Regions from separate parts of the Clostridium sediminicola genome, predicted to be linked through region 3. Evidence: riboswitches for the same ligand, from Rfam matches in the RefSeq annotation. Region 3 holds a riboswitch; each other region holds the start of a gene.
The links. Region 3 has a riboswitch for glycine ahead of ACQ3F0_RS03690 (GrdX family protein). Riboswitches for the same ligand answer to the same signal wherever they lie in the genome.
Positions count from the first base shown of each region.

Region 1: linked by a shared signal. The riboswitch ahead of ACQ3F0_RS26590 (ester cyclase) and the one ahead of ACQ3F0_RS03690 (GrdX family protein) in region 3 are both predicted to bind glycine.
Region 2: linked by a shared signal. The riboswitch ahead of ACQ3F0_RS13145 (alanine/glycine:cation symporter family protein) and the one ahead of ACQ3F0_RS03690 (GrdX family protein) in region 3 are both predicted to bind glycine.

Region 1 is NZ_BAABMF010000050.1:6-3,674, forward strand. Features, by position in the region: partial or broken gene ACQ3F0_RS26585 (TRAP transporter large permease subunit) at 1-180, shown strand, start outside; glycine riboswitch at 744-855, shown strand; gene ACQ3F0_RS26590 (ester cyclase) at 1,039-2,253, shown strand; gene ACQ3F0_RS26595 (TRAP transporter substrate-binding protein) at 2,602-3,657, shown strand.
Region 2 is NZ_BAABMF010000007.1:68,743-75,619, reverse strand. Features, by position in the region: gene ACQ3F0_RS13150 (HD domain-containing protein) at 182-967, opposite strand; glycine riboswitch at 1,762-1,857, shown strand; gene ACQ3F0_RS13145 (alanine/glycine:cation symporter family protein) at 1,924-3,285, shown strand; gene purE (5-(carboxyamino)imidazole ribonucleotide mutase) at 3,738-4,217, shown strand; gene purC (phosphoribosylaminoimidazolesuccinocarboxamide synthase) at 4,219-4,929, shown strand; gene purF (amidophosphoribosyltransferase) at 4,932-6,344, shown strand; gene purM (phosphoribosylformylglycinamidine cyclo-ligase) at 6,352-6,877, shown strand, end outside.
Region 3 is NZ_BAABMF010000001.1:743,502-750,378, reverse strand. Features, by position in the region: gene selA (L-seryl-tRNA(Sec) selenium transferase) at 1-1,171, shown strand, start outside; gene selB (selenocysteine-specific translation elongation factor) at 1,193-3,100, shown strand; tRNA gene ACQ3F0_RS03695 (tRNA-Sec) at 3,186-3,282, shown strand; glycine riboswitch at 3,492-3,596, shown strand; gene ACQ3F0_RS03690 (GrdX family protein) at 3,800-4,186, shown strand; gene trxB (thioredoxin-disulfide reductase) at 4,250-5,188, shown strand; gene trxA (thioredoxin TrxA) at 5,231-5,551, shown strand; gene ACQ3F0_RS03675 (glycine/sarcosine/betaine reductase component B subunit) at 5,617-6,877, shown strand, end outside.

The sequences.
Region 1 (3,669 bases), on a different contig from region 3:
TTAGGACTACTTACTCCACCACTTGGAGGAAACCTCTTTGTTGCTGCACAAATATGTGATGCTAGCTTCGAGGATGTAGTTAAGAATGTATGGCCATGGATTATTGCAATGTTGATTGGATTGATATTTATAATATTTATTCCTCAATTATCAATGTGGCTTCCAAGTATGATGAAGTAGTATAGGCAAGAGATATAAAAATTTAAGGTATGGATAGAGTGGTGTTAAAGAAACGGCTGTGCGATTGATATGGTTCGATGTTGTTTCTTTTTCTTAATATAAATAATATAAAACGAGTGATGTATAAAAGCATCGAAACGATGCAAAGAAACATCGAAATTTTCTTGCAATTGAAATATTTTGGTTAGTATCAATATTTAACTAGTATGAAGTAATAGGAATGAAAATGTTATAATTTTCTTAAAATAATGGTAAATACAAAGTTTTTATTAATGAAATCGACAAAAAAAATAAAAAAACATAAATATATTACAAAATATAGCGATTGGCATGGATATTGCTATTAATAAAAACATATTCAGATATATGATAAATCAAAGGAATAAGTTACAAAAAGAAATATGCAAAGATAATATACTGATGTGATTATAGTACGAAAGAATTCAAAATTAAATATAGGTGATTGATGATTATTGGAAATATCTTTGTATAGGTAACCGTAGGAGAAAGAAATAGATGAAGCTGAAATTCTATTTTGAAGCTCTCAGGTTTGGACAATAATTTGACACGCCCCTGGAGAGACCCCTTAAATGTGGGCATCGAAGAAGAAACTCATGTAAATTTATGTATTAGAATTGTGAGGAAGCTTTCAGATAAAAGGACAGGGAGTAAATTAGCATTAGGATATCTATGTTCATTTACCCCCTGTTTTTGTGTTCATAAGAATCAATTTGCTCCCTATACTTATGAGGATTAATTATTCGATATTATAAGAGCAATCTTTTAAATAATATAATATTTTCAAAACAATAAAAATGAATAACATGTAAAAATATATTGAAAAAGGAGGAGTTTTGTTTGGAAACATCGAATGTAGTAAAAACAACTGCTGATAAGAAAAAAATTAAGGCAAATCCAAAGGTTGATTCAAAAAATGAAAAGAATGGAGATGTAAACGTTATGGGAAATAGTACAAATTCAAATAAAGTTTTTTATGGAGATATTAACGAAGTAAACTCTGTGATATGGAGAGATTATAATGATTTTGCATTTTTAGAAGGTAAGAATAAACAAAAATTAGAAGGATATGATGAAAAATATAATGACTTTGTTCACTATATTATTAAAATAACTCACGATATTTGGGAAGAAAAAGGGATTGGAGTTATTTACGATACATATTCAAATAACGTTCATCTTCACCTTAGTTCACAAACAGCTGTTGGAATACAAGGAGTAATAAGTAATACTCTTCAAAATTTACATGCTTTCCCTGATAGAAGATTAATTGGTCAAAATGTTATATTCTCACCATATGATAATGATGGATTACTATCTTCACACAGAATAGTTTCTACAGCAACTAGTTTAGGTGATTCTAGTTTTGGACCAGCAACAGGAAAGAAAATTAATTATAGAACAGTAGTTGATTGTGCGGCATATAAGAATAGAATCTTTGAAGAGTGGTTAGTAAGAGATAATCTTTGGATTGTAAAACAATTAGGACTTGATCCACATGAAGTTGCAAAAAAATTCGCAAAAGCTAGTAAAAACCAAGAGCCAGCACTTCAAAGTAAATTTGGCATTGGAGAATCTATGGAAGGACAATTTTATCCAGAATTGTACAAAGCTAAAGATGATAGCGTAGGAGAAATGGTTCTAGAAATGATAAGTAGTATCTGGAATCGCAAGCTTATAAACAAAGTAAAAGATTTTTATCATGACAATGCATCTCTACACTATATTTGTAATACTGACTTAAATGGATTTGATGAAATTCAAGGAATGTTTATAAGTTTATTCTCATCATTCCCAAATGCAGGAATTGTAGTAGAAAGAGTATCATGTAATCAAAGAGGAAACCAAAATGCATGGGATGTTGCTGTTAGATTGAGAATAAATGGTATTCATGAAGGTTATGGATATTTTGGAGATCCATCAGGCAAGAGAGTTAGCTTTATGATTATGGATCATTATCATATTGTTGATAATAAAGTTAAAGAACAATGGATGACATTTGATGGAATAGATGTACTTCGTCAAATCTATATGGGTGATGAAGAAGAAGCATAAAAAAGTTAGATATACTGTGTGGATATATATTTGTTAAGTATTTTATGAATAAATATTACTGAAACTTAATTTATCCATGTTTAAAATCTTTGACGTCAGGTAATAAAACATGGATAAACTTTTAGTTAAAGTGATTTATTTATATATTTGGCAGGTTTATATATAGATAAACTTTGAAAGCTAAACAAACAGAATATTTTGATATATGTTAGATGAGACTTCTTTGGGGCAATTATATTATTTATTTTATTAAGAGAAGTATGACATTCTATATTTTAAAAGTTTTGTTTGAAGATTTATTATTTAACTAGCTGAAAAGTAAATAACTATTTTTAGGGAGGAATTGTAATGATAAGAAAATCTACAATGGCAAAAGTTTTTGCAACAGTAATGAGTTTGAGTTTACTATTAACTGGTTGTGGTGGAAGCAAGTCTTCAAGTAATGATGGGAAAGATTCTGCAGGTGGAGAACACAAAGAAATAAAATTACGTATTGCTCACTTATCTCCAGAGGAAGAAAGTATTCATCAAGGTTTTGTTAAATTCAAAGAAGTTATTGAAGCAGAAAATGTTGGTGTTACAGTAGAAATTTATCCAGCAGGACAATTAGTAGGTTCTGACCGTGATAGTATTGAGGGAGTTCAATTAGGAGAAATCGATATGGCTTCTGTTGCAGCTATACAATTAGCACCTCATGTTGATCAATTCTATGTATTCAATGCAAACTATTTATTTGATAGTATGGAAGATGCTAAAGTAAAACTTGAAGGACCAGCTGGTGATGCTTTAAGACAAGCTACAATAGATAAAAATAGTGGTATGAGAGTTGCTGCATTCTTTGGTGGCGCTAACCGTGCATTTTGGAATAATGTAAAACCAATAGAAAAAGTTGCTGATTTTAAAGGGATAAAAGTACGTACTCCTGAAAATCCACTTAATGTTAAAGAGTTAGAAACTCTTGGATGTATACCTACACCAATGGCATGGAGTGAAATGTATACTGGTTTACAACAAGGAACTATAGATGGATTAGCTTCTTCAAGAGCACCAATTTTACAACAAGGTATTGTTGAAGTTCTTAAATATGCTACTGATACAAATCATAGTTACTATATGCCTGTATCTTTAATATCTGAAGCTACATACAAGAAATTTGATGAAGCTCAATTAGCTGCATATGAAAAAGCTATTCAAGCTTGTGCTGATACTCAATGGGAATTATCTGTAAAAGATAATGAAGAAGCAATTGCAGAAATGGAAAAACTAGAATCTGAAGGCAAACTTACTTATACTCGTTTAACAGATGAGGAAAGAGAAGAGTTCAAAAAAATATATGTAGATTCTATAGAGTCTATGGTTGCTGAAAAATGTGGACAAGAAATACTTGATACATTCAGAAAATAATTACTACTCAGG
Region 2 (6,877 bases), on a different contig from region 3:
TAATTAGCTTAGCTAATTGGTATAAGGTACTTTTGCTAACGGAAAAGTAAACAAATTTTAATTTAAAACTTTCACTTTAGTGAAAGGTGTCCTTTACTGTTAACCGTCAACTAGTTCGAATTTTATTTCAAGTACAATATTTATATTAAATATAAATTTAATATCGATAAAAAAACTATCATTAACTGATAGTTTTTTTGTCGATATAATTTAAAAGATGTTTTTGAATTGAGTCCATTTCATCTGTTTTGGGAAGAGCTTCCATTGTTTTTTGAATAAAATTTCTTTCTTTAATTAACAAAAGTGTTTTAGGAAAATATATATCAAAAATCCATGTGAGTTTCATTAAACGACAATCATTTGAAGTTTCAATATATTCTAATTTGGAGTTTTGACATTTAAATATATCTTCAACAATTTTGGAAGAATAATTATTACTTTCTACTAGGTTATGTTCAATAGCTGGATTAGAATTTGTGAACCTAGTAGCATAATAGTCAGTTACTATTTTTAGTATATCTAGTTTGTCTGCATCTCGAGTTATTTTACATATCATTTCTTTGTTTATATTATTAATTTTTGGTATAGAAAATTTGTTATGATGATATACTGCAAAAAGTATAATATTTTTTTCTTTATTATCTAGAGTATTTAAAATTCCATAATTATTTAGGATGCTTATACCTAAAGAAGCATGATCCTCTGATATTTTATCGTTAAAAGTTTTATATGTTTTAAATTGCTCAAATCTGCCTATATCGTGAAAAAGTGCTGTAACTTCGGCCGTTAAACTTTGTTCTTTTGTTAGTTTTAAAAACTGGGAAATGATTTTAGAATTTTCGACTACGCGTATAGTATGATTAAGCTTTAAAGTAATATTTTCATTTATAAATTCATCTTCACAATAAAATGATTCTACATAACGTGAAAACCAACTTTTGAAATAATTAAAAGTATTAATATCCATAAGAACACCTCATACAGGATTAGTTAAAGATCTTTATTGAGAAAAAGTATCTTATAAAAAACGAAACAATAATCATAAATATTTTACTATAAATTATAAAAATTATCTACATTTATCAAAAATGTAAAACTAAAAACATAGATATCGATTTGTAGAAAACATAAACATGTTATTAACAAATGGATAATTAAAAGGTGAAGATATTGATAAATTAATAATAAAAAGTCTTAAAAACTATACAAATAGTTAAGAATATGTTACAATATCAAACAAAGTGATAAATGATACTTTGGATTATTTATGCCCTTAATTTATTTTTCATAATATAATTGTCCTGAGGATATTCCGAAGGGCACTTTTTTTATAAATTGCGAACAAGTTCGCAATTTATAGTGACAAGTTATGGATACCTTTCGCAAGCGAAAGCTTTTAATTAATAAAGAATAAAATGATTCCTTATGCGTAGCAAAAGCTCAATGTTCAATCATCATTAACTTGTCACTGATTTATTTCGTTTTTTATTTCAATCGTGAACTCTTTTATTAAGCTTATATGGTTAATCCATTAAAAGTAAGATGAAGTATATGATTTTGATTATTATAAGTGGAATAATTAGAATATTCTGAGCTTGTTATTTTTACTTGCAAAATTATAAAATTCTTATTATAATTATGCATATTAAGTAACTAAGTTAATTGAATATTGTGTTCGGATGAAGATTACGGGAGAGTGATGGGAAACCATCTACCGAAGATGTTATGCTTTCAGGTGCCTTAATTGGCAGGACCGTTATTGGACGAGCCCTTGGAGAGAACTGGTTTACAGTCACCGAAGGAGCAAAATAGTTCTATACTATTGAAACTCTCAGGTAAAAGGACAGGGGATTGAGTTGTATAATTTAATCTCCTCTTAGTTAAAAACAAAAGACTTAAGGGGGAATTTTTATGTCAAATTTTATGTCAAATCTTATGGGTGTTCTTGAAAAAATTGATAGTTTTGTTTGGGGACCACCGCTTCTAATTTTACTTGTTGGAACTGGAATTTATCTTACTATTAGGTTAGGATTACTTCAAGTAAAAAAACTTCCATTAGCTTTAAAGTATTTATTTACAAAAGAAAGTGATGATAATGTAGAGGGAGATGTATCCTCATTTGCAGCTTTATGTACTGCTTTATCGGCAACAATTGGTACAGGAAATATTGTAGGTGTAGCAACTGCCATTAAAGTAGGAGGACCAGGTGCACTATTTTGGATGTGGATAGCAGCTTTCTTTGGTATGGCAACTAAATATGCCGAGTCATTACTAGCTGTTAAGTATAGAACAGTGGATGAAAATGGTCAGATGTCAGGTGGACCTATGTACTATATTGAAAAAGGTCTTGGAAATAAATTTTTAGCAAAAATGTTTGCTATTTTCGGTGTAGGTGTTGCTTTCTTTGGTATAGGAACTTTTACACAAGTAAATGCTATTACTGAAGCTGTAAGTATTACTTTCAAGTTACCAATCTACGTAACAGCAATAGTACTTACGATTTTAGTAGCTTTAGTAACTATTGGTGGTATAAAGAATATTGCAGCAGTAGCTGAAAAAACAGTACCTTTTATGGCTGTTTTCTATGTTATTGGGGCTTTAATAATTCTTATATTAAATATAAAATTAGTACCTGCCACTTTTGCTTTAATTGTTAAAAGTGCATTTACAAAAACTGCAGCAACAGGTGGTTTTACAGGTGCAACTGTCATGATTGCAATTCAAAGTGGTGTTGCAAGAGGAGTATTCTCTAATGAATCTGGTTTAGGTTCTGCACCTATTGCGGCGGCAGCAGCCAAAACAAAATCTTGTGTAAGACAAGGATTAATTTCTATGACAGGAACATTCTTTGATACAATAATAATATGTACAATGACAGGATTTGTATTGATCTTAACTGGGGCTTGGAGTTCAGAATTTAGTGGTGCTGCAATGACAAATTCGGCATTTTCAAATAGCCTTCCAGTGGCGGTTATAGGGCAATTAATTGTTACTATTGGTTTGATATTTTTCGCTTTCACTACAATACTTGGATGGAACTATTATGGTGAAAGATGTATAGAATATTTAGTAGGAATAAAAGGAATTGCACCATACAGAGTTATTTTTATTGCTTTAGTTGCAATAGGAGCATTTTTAAAACTAGATATGATTTGGACAATAGCAGATATAGTTAATGGGTTAATGGCAATTCCAAACTTAATTGCTTTAATAGGTCTTAGTGGAGTTATAATTGCTGAAACAAAGACTTACTTTGATAATTTAAATGAAAATAAATTACTTTAAGAAGAAAAATAAAAAAGTAGTTGAATAAATAATAATTCAAATATGAGTATATAATAACGAGAGTACCTATTAAATGGTACTCTTGTTTTATTTTCAAAAAAAGATATATTTTAATCCATATTAGTACGATGATAAGTTTTAAAGACAACAAAAAAATTAAAACAAAAATGCGTATAGTTCGATACGGTACGTACAAAACACACAAAAAACAGATGTAATAATTCACTACGTACGAATTATAAGTTTGAAATATTAATTAATATATTGACTTTTGTATATGCCAATGTTAGTATTAATACAAACGATGATTAACTTTAGTTAACTAAAATATATTTCCCCTAAAAATATATTTTACATTAAAAATCCACCATTAATTTTCCAAATGGTGGACTTTAAAATGATTATACAATTGAAAAATTTAAAAAATAAATATAAAAAACGGGAGGTTTATTATGAAAGTAGCTATTATTTTTGGAAGTAGATCAGACATTGAAAAAATGAAAGGGGCAGCACAAATTCTTAAGGAATTCTCAATAGAATATAAAGCATATATTTTATCAGCTCACAGAATTCCAGAAAAACTATCTGAAGTGCTTAAGAAAATTGAAGATGATGGATTTGAATGTATTATAGCAGGAGCAGGACTCGCAGCACATCTTCCAGGAGTTATTGCTTCTAAGACAATACTACCAGTAATCGGTGTACCTATTAATGCGGCAATGCAAGGGTTTGATTCTCTTCTATCTATGGTTCAAATGCCAAAACCTATTCCAGTAGCAGTAGTTGGCGTTAACAATTCTTCAAATGCAGGAATGTTAGCGGTGGAAATGTTATCTATCAAATATCCAGAACTTAAAGAAAAATTAATTCAATATCGTATAGATATGAAAGCTAAATTTATTAGTGACAATAGTGAAGGGGTGGAGTTATAAAATGGATAGAAAAATGTTATATGAGGGCAAAGCAAAGCAAATTTTTGAGGCAGATGACAAAGATCATGTAATTATTTATTACAAAGATGATGCAACAGCATTTAACGGGGAAAAAAAATCACAAATCGAAAGTAAGGGAATTTTAAATAATAGCATTACAACAATGATTTTTGATTTATTGAAAGAAAATGGAATAAAAACTCACTTCGAGAAGAAGTTAAGTGATAGAGAACAACTTTGTAAAAGAGTTGAAATAGTGCCTTTAGAAGTTATAGTAAGAAATGTTGCTGCAGGTAGTATGGCAAAACGACTAAATATTCAAGAAGGAACTGAGTTAAGCACTACAATTTTTGAAATTTGCTACAAAGATGATGATTTAGGAGATCCATTAATCAATGATTATCATGCAGTTGCATTGGGTGCTGCTACTTTTGAAGAGTTAAATGTCATGTACGAAATGACTGCTAAAATTAATGATATTTTAAAAGAATTTTTCTTAAAGCAAAATATTAAACTTATTGACTTTAAAATTGAGTTTGGAAGATACAATGGAGAAATTTTATTAGCTGATGAGATATCACCTGATACATGCAGATTTTGGGATGCTACTACTAATGAAAAGTTAGATAAAGATAGATTTAGAAGAGATATGGGAGACGTAAAAGAGGCGTACGAAGAAATCTTAAAAAGATTGGTTGGGAAGGAAAACTAATAATGAGTGGAATCTTTTTGGAAAATGATAAATTTAAAGAAGAGTGTGGAGTTTTCGGGATCTATTCAAAAAAAGATATTGATGTAGCGCCTTCTGTTTATTATGGTCTTTATGCACTACAGCATAGAGGACAGGAAAGTGCAGGTATTACAGTTTCCGATGGAGAAAAATTAAAGTGTGTTAAGGATATGGGATTAGTTCATGAAGCTTTAGATAAAGAAACGGTAACAAGTCTTAGAGGAAATATGGCAATAGGTCATGTTAGATATTCAACAACAGGTTCAAGTAATGTTAAAAATGCTCAGCCTTTACTTAGTAAATATAAACTTGGGGCTATATCCATAGCACATAACGGAAATTTGATTAATGCTGATGTTATACGAGATTTGTTAGAGGATGGCGGAGTTTTATTTCATACCTCAAATGATTCAGAAGTAATACTTAATCTAATTGCAAGAAAAGTAAAGTATGGAATAGAAGAAGCAGTTGTTAGTGCGATACGTGCAGTAAAAGGTTCTTATGCTATAGTTATTTTAACTGAAAATAAATTAATAGGAGTGAGAGATCCTCATGGAATTAGGCCACTTTGTATTGGTAAGATTGATGATGATTACATTCTAAGCTCTGAGAGTTGTGCATTAGATGCTATTGGAGCGGACCTTGTAAGAGATGTTAATCCAGGTGAAATGGTAATAATTGATGAGAATGGAATTAAATCTATTAAATATGCTGAAAAAATAAAACATGCAACTTGTTCTTTTGAATATATTTATTTTGCTAGGCCTGATAGTGTTATGGATGGAGATAGTGTTTATGAATCTAGAGTAAGGGCAGGGGAATTATTATATAAGGAAGCACCTGTGGAAGCTGATATTGTAGTAGGCGTTCCAGACTCAGGATTATCAGCAGCTATAGGATATTCTAAGGCATCAGGAATTCCATATGGAATAGGACTTATAAAAAATAAATATGTTGCAAGAACTTTTATTGCACCAACTCAGGAGTTAAGAGAAAAAGCAGTATCAGTTAAGTTAAATGCGCTTAAACCTAATATTGAAGGAAAAAGAGTTGTAATAATTGATGATTCCATTGTTAGGGGAACAACAAGTAGAAGATTGGTTGAGATATTGAGAAGAGCTGGGGCAAAGGAGATACATTTTAGAGTATCATCACCTATAGTAAAATATCCATGTTACTTTGGTATAGATATTTCATATAGAAAAGAACTTATTGGTGCACATAAGAATGTTGAAGAGATTAGGGATTATCTTGGGGCAGATAGTCTTGGATACTTAAGTAGAGAAGGTTTGAAGGAAACAATACCATGTAATAAAGGTTTATGTATGGGATGTTTTAATGGAGTTTATCCAGAATCTGCACCAATAGAAAATTCAAAAGAATGTTTAGAAAGGTAGGAAATTCATGGCCACTTATAAGGACGCTGGTGTCAATATAGAAGAAGGTTATAAAGCAGTATCACAGATGAAAAATCATGTTGAAAAAACATATAATGATGGGGTATTAAATAACTTAGGTTCATTTGCTGGGATGTATCAATTGAAGGACTATAAGAACCCAGTATTAGTGTCAGGTACTGATGGTGTAGGAACAAAGTTAAAAATCGCTTTTGAAATGGGTATTTATGATACTGTAGGAATAGATTGTGTTGCAATGTGTGTAAATGATATTTTGTGCCATGGTGCAGAACCCTTATTCTTTTTAGATTATATGGCCTGTGGACAATTAGATGCAGATGCGGCAACTGACATTGTTAAAGGTGTGAGTGAAGGATGTATTATGGCAAATTCTGCCTTGATTGGTGGGGAAACTGCTGAAATGCCTGGATTTTATAAAAAAGGTGAGTATGATATAGCAGGTTTTTGTGTAGGTGCAGTAGAAAAAGATAGCATAATAGATGGGAGCACTATAGAAGCTGGCGATGTACTTA
Region 3 (6,877 bases):
TCATTTTAGAAAAGTAATAAATGCTTCCGGTGTAATTGTTCATACCAACCTTGGAAGGTCCCTTTTAAGTGAGGCTGCTTCTGAAAACGTAATGCAAGTAATGAAACATTATAATAATCTTGAGTATAGTATCGAAGAAGGTTCAAGAGGAAGTAGATATGATCATTTGGAGAGTTTGATTACAAAAATTACTGGTGCTGAGGCAGCTTTAGTTGTAAATAATAATGCAGCAGCAGTTATGTTGACTTTAAGTACCCTGTGTAATGGTAAAGAAGCTATAGTTTCAAGAGGTCAACTTGTTGAGATTGGGGGCTCTTTCAGAGTGCCTGATGTAATGGAGCTTAGCGGTGCTAAATTAGTGGAAGTAGGAACAACAAATAAGACACACATGTATGATTATGAGAATAACATTAATACTAATACTGGTGTTTTAATGAAGATTCATACCTCTAATTACAAAATAATGGGTTTCACAAAAGAGATAACTTCAGAAGAATTACTTTATCTTAGCAATAAGTATGACTTGCCAACAATTGAAGATTTAGGAAGTGGTGCACTTGTAGATTTTTCTAAATATGGTTTTACATACGAACCGACTGTTCAGGAAAGTGTGAAAAGTGGAATAGATGTAATTACTTTTAGTGGTGATAAAATGTTGGGTGGACCTCAAGCAGGTTTTATTATTGGAAAGAAAAAGTATATAGATAAAATGAAAAAAAATCAGCTAACACGTGCCTTGAGAGTTGGTAAAATGACTATAGCTGCTATAGAAGCTACTTTGAAATTATATTTGTCTGAAAAAGAAGCAATTGAAAATATACCTACTTTAAATATGATGCTTACAAACAAAGAAATTCATAAAAAGAGAGCTCAGAGCTTAGTAAGAAAATTAAAGAAAACAACTAGTTCATTTACTTTTAAAATAGAAGAAGATTCTTCAAAGGTAGGAGGAGGTTCATTACCTACTGAGACTATTCCTTCATATATTATTAAAAGTAAGAATGAAAAGCTTTCCTCATCAAAAATTGAAGCGCTTATGAGAAAAAATAGTACTCCAATTATTGGGAGGGTAAAAGAGGATGCTTTTGTTATGGATATAAGAACTGTAAAGGATAATGATTTTAATGATATTATAAAAGCATTTGAATTAATAGAGAAAAGTATAGCTTAGCTATAGAGGTTGAGGTGAAGTATGAAGCATATAGTAATAGGAACAGCTGGACATATTGATCACGGTAAAACTGAGTTGATAAGAACTTTGACTAATCGCGAAACAGATACTTTAAATGAAGAAAAAAAGAGAGGAATATCTATAAATCTTGGGTTTACGTATTTTGATCTTCCATCTGGAAAAAGAGCAGGGATAATAGATGTGCCTGGTCATGAAAAATTCATTAAAAATATGTTGGCGGGAGCTATGGGGATAGATGTTGTTTTGCTAGTTATAGCTGCAGATGAGGGGATTATGCCTCAAACAAAAGAACATCTTGAAATACTTCAGCTTTTAGGGGTTGAAAAAGGAATTGTAGTAATAACAAAGTCTGATTTAGTTGATGAAGAATGGATGTCAATGATAAAAAGTGATGTTGCGGATGAAATAAATGAAACATTTTTGAAAGATGCTCCTGTAGTTTGTGTATCTTCAAAAACGAAGGATGGAATAGATAGACTTATTGAAATTTTAGATGATACCGTAGACAAAGCTGATGAAAAAGATAAAGAAGGACATTTTAGACTTCCTGTGGATAGAGCTTTTACGATTTCAGGTTTTGGAACGGTAGTTACAGGAACAGTTCTTAGTGGAACTATAAAAGTAAATGATGAATTACTAATATACCCTAAAATGTTAAAAACTAAGGTCAGAGGCATTCAAATTCATGGAGAAAAAAGTGAAATAGCAGAAGCGGGTCAGCGGTGTGCTATTAATTTAATGAATGTAAAAAAAGAAGATATTAGAAGAGGAGATATAATTTCCGTTCCACAAGCGTTAGAATCAACCTATATGGTAGATTCTAAATTGTTCTATCTAAAAAGTGCGAAAAATGATTTGGAAAATAGGCAGAGAATAAGATTTTATTCAGGGACATCTGAGATAATGGGAAGAATTATCTTACTAGATAAAGAAATTATTAAAGCTGGTGAATCTGGTTTTGTGCAAATTAGGTTAGAGGATATGTCGGCTCTTCAAAGAGGAGATAGATTTATAATAAGAAACTACTCACCTATGTATACAATTGGTGGAGGAATAATAATTGAGCCAAATGGGGAAAAAGCAAAACGTTTCGATGAGAATTATATAGAAAATCTAGAAATAAAAACTGAAGGAAGTATTGATGAGATTATTGCGCATACAATTGAAAAAATTAGTTCAACCTTTCCTAGTAAAGAAGATATAATCAAAGCTTCTGGTAAAAAAGTGGATAATATTGCTGAAATATTATCTGAACTTCAAAATAAGTCAGTTATATTTGCGTTGACTCAAAGTGGTAAGGTAAATTATATTCATAAAAAATATATTAAAGATTTGAGACTTGAAATAAATAAAATATTAGAGGATTTTCATGAAAAATCGCCTTTAGAAGTTGGAATTTCCAGAGAAGAATTGAAAACTAAAGTATTCAGGAAAACTCTTAAAAATAAAATGTATGTAGAAGTATTAAAAATACTTAATAATAGCGAGGAATTTGAAATAAAAGGAAATTATATATGCAAAAAGGAATTCGAAATAAAACTGACTATTGAACAAGAATTAATTAAAAATGATATTCTGAAAGTTTTCAGAGAAGCTAAATTTTCTCCACCAAAATTAAAATCATTAACTGAAGGAAAAAACAATGCACTTGAGTATAAGAGCTTATATGAATTATTAATAAAGAATGAGGAGTTAATAAGAATTTCACAAGATTTAGCTTTATATAAAGAAAATTATGAATTAGGTAAGAATGTTTTGATAGATTTTTTAGATGAAAATGGTAAACTTTCAATATCTGATGCAAGACAAGCGCTTGACACTTCAAGACAATATGCTGTGACATTTTTAGAACATTTGGACCAAATGAAGATAACTAAAAGAAATGGAAATGAAAGAACGCTAATTTAGCAAAAAAACTCTGAGTAAAGAAATTTTACTCAAAGTTTTTTGTTGACAAATATCGAAAAGTGTTATATCATAATAAATGTTTTAAGGGAGTAGATAGGTGCTGGTGTGCCTGCCGGTCTTCAAAACCGTGTTGGGGCGTTAGTAGCGTCCTGGGTGGGTTCGATTCCCACATATTCCCGCCAATTTTTAAACTTAACACTTTCAATGGAAATAAATCTATTTAAAGTGTTTTTTAATACCTCATAAAAAATAAAGTGAGTTGTTAAAAAAACTAAAATAAATGTCTTAATAATACTAAATAATGTCTGTTTTGTTAAGGTAAATATTAAATAAAATGATATAATGTAAACATAATCAATGAAATTTAAACGATAACATAATATAATTCTGATTGACGAATGCGGGAGAGAATCCAATTGGATCGCCGAAGGAAAAAGTTTTAAGAAATGTCTGACTTAGAGCGAAATTCTCAGGTAAAAAGGACCGTATTTTGACAGAACTCTGGAAAGTTTATGATTTTTTTCATAGACACCAAAGGGGCAATTCTAAATATTAGAAGAAACTCTCAGGTTAAATACAGAGAAGTATGGCAAGCTTTGTTTGCTATGCTTCTCTTTTTTATTTTTTAAAATTAGGGTTATATGACAGAAAATTATGAAAAATAATTAATGTAATAATTAATATCTTGAGGTGAGTGAGTTGAATAGCATACTAATAACAAACAATCCTATGGTAGCTGAGAAGTATAAAGAAAAAATGGAAATAATTTTTTTGAAAGATAATAGTTACTTGGATGTTCTATCGGATGTAAGAAATAGAATACATGAAGGACATGAAATTTTAACTCATCCTCTTTCAGGAAGTGTTAAACCTAATGAGACACCTTATAAATCTGTTTTGATATCAAAAAATAAAGGGAAACTTGATATGAAATCACTTCAGATTATTGAAGGTAGTATTGATGTAACAAAGAAATTTTTAAATATAAAAAAATCACCTGAATGGACTAAAGGAATTCTTGAAGATTTTCAATTGATAGATTATTCTCTCATTAAAGGTGCGGTAGAGAGTATGATTCAATTTTAAGAGTATAAATGACTGGGAAAGTTTTAGGTGGAAGATAGCAATTTATCATGCAGGAGGGTAAAAATGGAAAATTTATATGATGTAGTAATATTAGGAGCAGGACCAGCTGGATTAGCAGCAGGACTTTATGCTGCAAGAGCAAGAATGAAAACTTTGATTTTAGAAAAAGATAGTCCAGGTGGACAAATTGTAATAACTCATGAGATAGCAAACTATCCGGGTGCTATGCCAGAGGAAAGTGGTCCAAGTTTAGTAGCTAGAATGGTAGATCAAACTGAACAATTTGGCGCTGAAAGAATAAGTGATAATATTGTTGAAGTTCAGCTTGAAGGAAAAATTAAAGTTATTAAATGCGAAAAAGGAGAGTATCGTGCAAAATCTGTAATAATTGCTACTGGTGCAGAACCAAAGTTAATTGGTTGTCCAGGAGAAAAAGAGTTTACAGGTAAAGGTGTTTCTTATTGTGCAACTTGTGATGCGGATTTCTTCGCTGGATTAGAAGTATTTGTAGTTGGTGGAGGGGACTCTGCTGTTGAAGAAGCATTGTATTTAACAAAATTTGCAAGAAAAGTTACTATAGTTCATAGAAGAGACCAGTTAAGAGCTGCTAAATCTATTCAAGAGAAAGCATTTAGAAATGATAAGATGAACTTCATGTGGAATGCAGTAATTGAAGAAATTAAAGGAGATGGAATAGTAGAATCAGTTGTATTTAAAAATACTGTAACTGGTGAAACTAATGAGTACTTTGCTGATGAAGATGACGGAATATTCGGAGTATTTGTTTTCATTGGATACACTCCTATTAGTAGTTTATATGAAGGACAAATTGAAATGGAACATGGATATATTGTTACAGATCAAGACATGAAAACAAATATCGAAGGTGTATTTGCTGCTGGAGATATCAGAGTTAAATCTTTAAGACAAGTAATTACAGCAGCAGGCGATGGAGCAATTGCAGCAGTAAATGCTGAAAGATATGTTGAAGATTCTGAATAAGAATTTATAAAATATAAACAATAAGTTTAAGGAGGTGAAAATATGATTATTTTAGATAAAAACACTTTCCAAGCTGAGGTTTTAGAAGCTGAAGGATTAGTTTTAGTTGATTATTTTGGTGATGGATGTGTGCCATGTGAAGCATTATTACCTGATGTTGTAGCATTATCTGAGGAATATGAAGGAAAAATGAAATTTACTAAATTAAATACTTCAAAAGCTAGAAGATTAGCAATTTCTCAAAAGGTTTTAGGTCTTCCAACAATATCTCTTTATAAAGATGGAGAAAAGATTGATGAGTTGACAAAAACTGATGCAACAAAATCTAACATTGATGCTATGATCAAAAAACACTTAGGTTAGTTATTATCCATGAGGTGAGTAGAAGCTCACCTGAATGGGTTTAAATATTGAGGGAGGTGAGCAAGATGTTATTGGAATTAGGAAAAATAAAAATTAATGACGTTCAATTTGGTGATATTACTAAAGTTGAAAATGGAGTATTATACGTAAATGAAAATGAAATAATTGATCTTGTTATGGAAGATGAATTTATCAAAAGTGTAAAAGTTGAATTAGCGCACCCAGGTGAGAAAACTAGAATAACTCCTGTTAAAGATGTTATCGAACCAAGAGTTAAGGTATCTGGACAGGGAACAATTTTTCCAGGAGTAATGGGAAAAGTTAATACTGTTGGAGAAGGTAGAACTCATGTTTTAAGCGGAGCTGCTGTAGTTACATGTGGTAGAATTGTAGGATTCCAAGAAGGTATTATTGATATGAGTGGTCCAGGAGCAGATTATACTCCTTTTTCTAAATTAAATAATGTTTGCTTAGTAATTGAACCAGCTGATGGATTATCTCAATATGAATATGAAGCAGCTGCAAGAAAAGCAGGATTTAGGGTAGCTAAATATTTAGGTGAAGCAGGATTAAACGTAGAACCTGATATTATAGAATCTTATGAAACAAAACCATTACTTGAAAGTATTCAAGAATATCCTGAACTACCAAAAGTTGGATATGTTTATATGCTTCAAACACAAGGACTTATGCATGATACTTATGTATATGGAGTAGATGCAAAGAAAATAGTTCCAACAATTCTTTATCCTACTGAAATTATGGATGGCGCAATTGTTAGTGGTAACTGTGTATCAGCTTGTGATAAAAATACTACTTATCATCACTTAAACAATCCAATTATTCATGATTTATATGAAAGACATGGTAAAGATATAAACTTTGTAGGGGTAATTATTACGAATGAAACAGTATACCTTGCTGATAAAGAAAGATCTTCTGATTGGACTTCTAAGCTTTGTAAATTCTTGGGATTAGATGGAGCTATAGTTTCTCAAGAAGGTTTTGGTAACCCTGATACAGATTTAATCATGAATTGTAAAAAAATAGAGGATAATGGAGTTAAAACTGTAATCGTTACTGATGAATATGCTGGACGAGATGGTGCATCTCAATCTTTAGCTGATTCAGATCCAAAAGCTAATGCAGTAGTAACTGGAGGAAATGCCAATGAGGTAATAGTTCTTCCACCTATGGAAAGAGTTATTGGAATGTTGGATTACATAGATAAAATTGCTGGTGGTTTTGACGGTAGTTTAAGAGCAGATGGAAGTATTGAAGCTGAGATTCAAGTTATTACAGGTGCAACAAATGAATTAGGCTTTA